2 regions of the Clostridium lapidicellarium genome follow, and region 2 is predicted to be linked to the other one. Evidence: riboswitches for the same ligand, from Rfam matches in the RefSeq annotation. Region 2 holds a riboswitch; the other holds the start of a gene.

Region 1 (3,499 bases), on a different contig from region 2:
CTCATTCATGGGCATACAGATTAATCCTTTTGCATACGTAGCCATAAAATTTACATTTTCACATGTTGCATATTCACCAGCACAAATCAAATCACCTTCATTCTCTCTATTTTTATCATCTGTAACAAGAATAACTTTTCCTGCACGCAGTTCCGCAATTGCTTCGGGAATAGTATTATATTCCATATTATTAAGCCTCCCTTTTTAAAATCCATTTTCATGTAAAAAATCAAGTGTAATACCATTCAAGGACTTATCATTTTTTAAATATAACAGTTTCTTTACATATTTTCCGATTATATCATTCTCCAAATTTACAAAATCACCAATTTTTTTACTCAATAAAATAGTCTGGTGTCCTGTATGTGGAATAATGGATACTTTAAAGCCGTAATTTTCTACATTATTTACTGTTAAACTAACACCATCAACTGCAATAGAACCTTTTTCAACAACTAAAGCCATTATTTCGGCCGGCGCCTTTATACTAATCCAAACGGCATTTCTTTCTCTTTTCATATTAAAAATTGTACCCATGCCATCAATATGTCCCAATACAAAATGTCCATCAATACGTCCATTAACTGCTACAGCCCGCTCCAGATTGACCAAATCACCACCTTTTAATTTATACAAATTACTTCTTCTCAATGTTTCTGGCATAACGTCAGCAGTAAATTCGTTTTTATCCAAAGAAGTAACAGTAAGACAAACACCATTTACGGCAATACTGTCTCCAGTCTTAGTATTTTCCAAGATATCTCGGACATAGATAGAAATTTTTGATAAATTTTCGCTAAAAACAGTTCGATGTACTTGCCCAATTTCTTCAATAATTCCAGTAAACAATTTATGCTTTCCCCCTTATAAACTTAAATTTTCTTAAATCTCAATAACAGATCATCGCCAAGAACAGATATCTCAGGAGCAGCAAATTGAAAACACTCTTTAGGCAATAAAACACCTTTACCTTCTACTGGAGTTTTTGCTTCTTTACCGCCAAAAATTTTAGGTGCAATATATACATACATTTCCTGAACCAAACCGTCATTTAACGCACTATAATTCAAAACACCCCCGCCTTCTAATAAAATACTATCAACACAAAATTCGCCAAGTTTTTGCATCAATATAGGCAAATCAACTTTACCATTTTTATTTGGTAAAGTTAAAATTTTAACACCAAGTGCCTTCAATCTTGAAACTTTAACTGAATTTGTCATAGTAGTTGCCACAATTGTAGGAATTTCCCCCGCTGTCTGACAAATTCGACTATTTACTGGAATATGGAGATAACTGTCACAAATAATTCTAATTGGATTTTTCCCATTTTTTAACCGACAGTTAAGCAGTGGATCATCGTGCAATACGGTTCCAATTCCTACCATGATGGCACTGTATTTATGACGCAGTCTATGGACATGTTCGCGGGCTGTTTCACCGGTAATCCACTGAGAAGCACCAGTAACAGTAGCTATTTTACCATCAGCAGTCATTGCATATTTCATTGCAAGATACGGAGTACCAGTAACAATATAATGAAAAAATATAGTATTCATTTCATCACACTCTTTTTTAAGTACACCTTCTTTTACTGTAATTCCAGCCTTACGCAAAATTGAAACACCTTTACCACATACTTTAGGATTAGGGTCGCCAGAACCGATTATCACTTTTGAAATACCAGACCGTATGATTGCATCTGTACAAGGAGGAGTTCTTCCATAATGGCAGCAGGGTTCTAATGTTACATATAAAGTTGCACCTTTCGCTGATTCAACACAGCTGGCAAGTGCATTTCGTTCAGCATGAGGCTTCCCACATGCCTTATGATATCCCTCTCCGATAATCTTTCCTTTTTTTACAATAACCGCCCCAACCATAGGATTAGGGCTAACCCAACCTTCACCCTTCTTTGCCAGAACAATTGCATGATTCATATATTTCGAATCTTCCAAATCTTCCACTATTTTTCACCTCCATACATAAAAATATATAAAAAAGCCCTATATAAACATTACGTTCATACAGGGCTTTTTTTCTTACGAAGAAAAGACTCTGAAATTAAAATATTTCAGATTAAATAAAATTTACCTTCTTTTATCCAGACTTTACTGTCGGTTTTGGAATTTCACCAACTCCCGTGCTTTCACACCTGCGCTACCTGCGCTCGCGGACTATAACCGCCGATCGGGAATTTCACCCTGCCCTGAAGATCCTCACTATTAACTTTTACTAAAATTTCTATCTACAAATAATTATATACCAATTAAATCGTTTGTAAAGTCCTAATTTCATAAATCTGACTTTGAAGTACTCTAAACATCAAGTTACTATCTATTTTAAAAAATAAACCCCCAGAATTAACTGGGGTTTCAAGCGGGGGACTGTTTATTGAAATAAACAGTCATATATGTATACGTAAAGTATTCAATAATTAAGGATGTCAATAATTGAATAAGCATATAAAAAATAAAAAAGAAAGTATTCTCCAGTTTACTGGATAACTTCCTTCATTGACTACAGTTAATACTACAATTGTAGTAATTTTTAATAACTCTTAATAATACATCATTTCTCTAAAGCCTTGATTTTATGCCATCCATGAAGTTTAATACATTTTAATAAAACCTATGGCGGAGAAAGAGGGATTTGAACCCTCGCGCCGGTCACCCGACCTACGCCCTTAGCAGGGGCGCCTCTTCAGCCACTTGAGTATTTCTCCGTGCCCTACATATTTAATACATGGCGGAAAGAAAGGGATTCGAACCCTTGGTACGGTCACCCGTACGCCGGTTTTCAAGACCGGTGCCTTAAACCAACTCGACCATCTTTCCGCATAAAGTTATCAAGCTTCGCAAGGTTACCTATATAATATATCACGATATATATTAGCTGTCAACCCAAAGTCTCAAATTGTGCAGGGCAAACGCATGAAAAGTAATATTTTATTACTCAAGGAATGTATATCAAAAAATAAATGTAAAGTATATTATGTTTTCACAATTTTTAGCATAACTCAAGAAAAAATATTCTTAAGTTACCGGATAGTCCTCACTACAGGATATATCCCGTGACATCAAAAACAGACTCAATTTTATTAAGCTAAAAATGTGTGCCTCACAACTCGATCCAGAAAAGCTTCATCTGTCATTGCTTTGGCTCTTTTCCTCGGACCACTCATTGTTTTCTCAGTCTCTATATTCCTGAGTATATTAAGTGCAAATTTTCTAAGTAATGTTAGATTCTCAGGACTATGTTCCTTCCTGGTCCTGTTAGAATCCTCGTCAAAAACTACATCAAGCACCCAGTGCATGCTTTCAACACCCCAGTGCTTGCGCACTGCATTTGAAAACTTTACAGCGTTAGCCGGCAGTGAACTTATATAGTATCTTTTCTCAACTGTTATTTTTCCCTTCTGCTCGCTTTTCCTTATAGCTAAACCTATGCTTTTTAAATTTTTCCACTCTTTTCTCGTACTAAGCCAGTCTATATCTTC
Region 2 (3,499 bases):
CTGAGCTATATCCTCCTGTGTCAGTATAATGCCTTTATATGATATATGGGGCATAATTTTATTTTTTACAAAAGAAGTTAAAATATTATTTCCACTGTCTCCCGCAGTAATATCCTCCGGCTTACTTCCATCAGGGATACCTAAAGATTTTTGAGCATCATCGATAGTTTTCAAAATGTCAGTTTTACCACTTTCACTGCTTTTTCCGCCCTGCTGAATTTCCTGCTGTTCACCTTTCAGACCATAGGAAATATTTTTATAAATATCACGAACCTGTACAGTTGGCTGGCTCTCAGGAACATTTTCAGGAGAACTGTCTGCAAGTTGCACAGCCGGCTGATTTTTGACTATATCATTTTCAGAAGAACCGCCCTGGGGTTGAACATTTTGCTGGACAATATGCTTTGGTAAAAGTTGTCCCATAGTTTTAATCTCCCTGTATATAGTTCCATAATTTTTAAATACATTGTTGAAGCTCTTTATATTATCTCCATTTAACTCTATATTATTTTCTAAAAAAGTAAATAGATCACTGCTGTCTATATTTTTCAACTGATTAAAAAATTTCTTCAAAGTAGTATTTACAAATTTGCCTTCCTCGCTGTCAGGTGATATATTCTTACCGGCCAGATATTCCTGAATAAAGGCATCCTGTTCCTCCGGGTTCTGTTTTATCTTGTCCATGAATTCCAATGTACTTTTTATATTGGAAATATTGTCTTTCGTAAGTGGAATTTCATGTTTAACCATTTCATCTACAAGATCATAGTCCGCATCAGTGAGATCAAAATTATTTTCCTTGATAAACAGGTTAATGGGATCTTCACTTTCACTGCCGTTTTCACCTTCCGATTTTACAATCCTCAATTTTAATTTTCCATTTTCAAATCCTTCTACTTCCAGCCTTATCAGTTGATTTTCCATTATATTTTGAAAATTTTCCAATTCCCCTGAAAACTGCCATCCGTCCAGAAGCTTTAAAAATATCTCTCCTGTGGATCTATTTAACTGTACAACCCTGGCAGAAAATTTTTCCCCAACCTGAAAAGAAATTTTTGCAGATATTTTTTTATTATTTACATTATAGGTGCTGTTTATATTCCAAATTCCCGACAAATTCACCACCCCGCTCGACATCATATATTATTATACATTATATATTTTATCGTGTGAAATCTTCATTTCATAAATTAAATGAAAATTCAACTAAATATAAAAAAATCCGGGAACATCCCGGATTTCTCATCATGAATTGATTTTATTTCCCGCCAATTTCCTATTTTTTGCCTGCTCCTGCTTCAATATCGGCGAAACACTCTTATAAAGTGCGAGAGTAAGAGCTGTAAGAACCACCCCTTTTAACAGGTTAAAAGGCACAATGGCAAATAATATCAATGTATTCAAATCAGTTATACTTCCATTCACCTTGCCTGCCACTGCCACAACTGCACTTATGGGGAAATTAAGTACTTTTTCATAGAGCGGAAGCAATATGAAATAATTCAACAGTGCAGCCGCTGCCGACATTGTGATGGTTCCAGCTCCCAGGCTCAGTATTGCCGACTTTTTGGTCTTTTTCCTGCTGTATATATATCCTGCAGTAAAAACCAGAACCGAACCTACTGCAAAATTGGCAACTTCACCTATAAAAGCAGTTTTTCCATCAAATATTCCATGAAGTATGTTCTTTAAAAATTCCACGGCGACTCCGGCTCCCGGTCCCAGTGCAAAAGTTCCCATCAAAGCGGGCAAATCACTTATATCAATTTTTAAAAACGATGGGAATATGGGAAGAGCAAATTCTACAAACATAAGTAAAAACCCTATTACTCCCAACAATGATACTTTTACCAACTTGTTTAATTTTTTGCCTTTCATAAATTAACCCTCCCAAAACATTAAGTATAATCTTCCAGGTGAGCAAACATAATAAAATAAAAAAACCTGATAAACAAATTATCAGGGACAACAAACATTATATTCTCACTTCTTTCATCCAGACTTTACTGTCGGCCTCGGACTTTCACCGAATCATACCCTTTAAGGGCTCGCGGGCTTTACCGCCGGTGGGGAATCACACCCCGCCCTGAAGATTACTTTTTTCAATTATTAAATTATCAAGTTTATTATAATACTTTTGTCCTTATATTTCAATATAATTTTTAAGGCAGTACCGTTGAAAATACAGAAGTTTGATATATAATTAAGTTGTAAAATGCAAAAGATATTAAAATTAGGCGGTGATATTTATGAAACCTGTACACATGTTTGTAACAAGCTGGTGCCCCTACTGCAAGCAGGCACTATCGTGGATGAAGGAAATTCAAGACAAAGTCCCCGAATATAAAAAAGTAAATGTTGAAATAATCGATGAGGAAAAGCACCCCGAAATAGCTAAAAAATACGACTATTATTACGTACCTACATATTTCGTGGGCAGCACTAAAATTCATGAAGGTGTTCCGTCACCGGAGATTATAGAGAAAGTTTTTGAAAAATCACTTCATTAAAAAATTACTATAAAAACAGGTGCTTCAAGATTACTCAAAATAATCTCGAAGCACCTCCACATTCCATTTATAGGTTCCGGATACCGTTTGATTTCATGCTGAGAGAAATTCTCTTCCTCTTTTCATCTACATCAAGTACGGTTACCTGTACAACATCCCCGACTCTGACTACATCAAGAGGATGCTTTACAAATTTGTCCGAAAGCTGACTTATATGCACCAGACCATCCTGATGTACACCAATATCTACAAAAGCACCAAAATCGGCCACATTCCTGACTGTACCCGTAAGTACCATCCCGGGTTTAATCTGGCTTAAATCCATAATTCCCTTTTTGAGTACAGGTTTTGGAAGTTCTTCCCTGGGATCCCTTCCCGGCTTTTTTATCTCCTTTACAATATCATTCAATGTGGGTATCCCTACGCCGAGTTTTTTAGAAAGAGCCTCAATGCCAATCCTTTCCACCCTGTCATCTATATGGGAGACATCTCTGTTTTTAAGATCATCTACAGTGTATCCCAGGAGATTTAAAAGCCCTTTTGCCGCATCATAGGATTCAGGATGAACCGAAGTGTTGTCAAGAGGCTCAGAACTTTCCATCACTTTGAGAAAGCCAGCACACTGCTCAAAGGCCTTATTTCCAAGTCCCTTCACTTTTAGAAGTTCTCTCCTGTTTTTAAATTTCCCATTATCCTCCCTGTAGGCCACAATATTAGCTGCTGTAGCCGAATTTATCCCGGATATATAGGATAAAAGGGAAGGTGTCGCTGTATTCAAGTCAACTCCCACACTATTTACACAATCTTCCACTACACCTTTCAGTGACTCATCCAGTTTTTTAGCGGTAATATCATGCTGGTACTGTCCCACTCCTATGGATTTAGGATCTATCTTTACAAGTTCTGCAAGAGGATCCTGCAGCCTCCTTCCTATGGATATGGCCCCTCTTAACGACACATTTACATCCGGATATTCCTTTGCAGCAAGT

Evidence for each region. Region 2 has a riboswitch for FMN ahead of AB8S09_RS02890 (ECF transporter S component). Riboswitches for the same ligand answer to the same signal wherever they lie in the genome.
Region 1: it holds a riboswitch for FMN, as region 2 does, so the genes downstream of both, ribD (bifunctional diaminohydroxyphosphoribosylaminopyrimidine deaminase/5-amino-6-(5-phosphoribosylamino)uracil reductase RibD) here and AB8S09_RS02890 (ECF transporter S component) in region 2, are expected to answer to the same signal.

What each region holds. Positions count from the first base shown of each region.
Region 1 covers NZ_JBGFFE010000023.1:37,894-41,392, forward strand. The annotation lists gene AB8S09_RS13010 (bifunctional 3,4-dihydroxy-2-butanone-4-phosphate synthase/GTP cyclohydrolase II) at 1-186, opposite strand, end outside; gene AB8S09_RS13015 (riboflavin synthase) at 205-849, opposite strand; gene ribD (bifunctional diaminohydroxyphosphoribosylaminopyrimidine deaminase/5-amino-6-(5-phosphoribosylamino)uracil reductase RibD) at 873-1,958, opposite strand; FMN riboswitch at 2,089-2,221, opposite strand; tRNA gene AB8S09_RS13025 (tRNA-Ser) at 2,635-2,725, opposite strand; tRNA gene AB8S09_RS13030 (tRNA-Ser) at 2,747-2,837, opposite strand; gene AB8S09_RS13035 (ISAs1 family transposase) at 3,101-3,499, opposite strand, start outside.
Region 2 covers NZ_JBGFFE010000002.1:183,739-187,237, forward strand. The annotation lists gene AB8S09_RS02885 (hypothetical protein) at 1-1,140, opposite strand, end outside; gene AB8S09_RS02890 (ECF transporter S component) at 1,246-1,878, opposite strand; FMN riboswitch at 1,981-2,098, opposite strand; gene AB8S09_RS02895 (glutaredoxin family protein) at 2,250-2,510, shown strand; gene AB8S09_RS02900 (Tex family protein) at 2,578-3,499, opposite strand, start outside.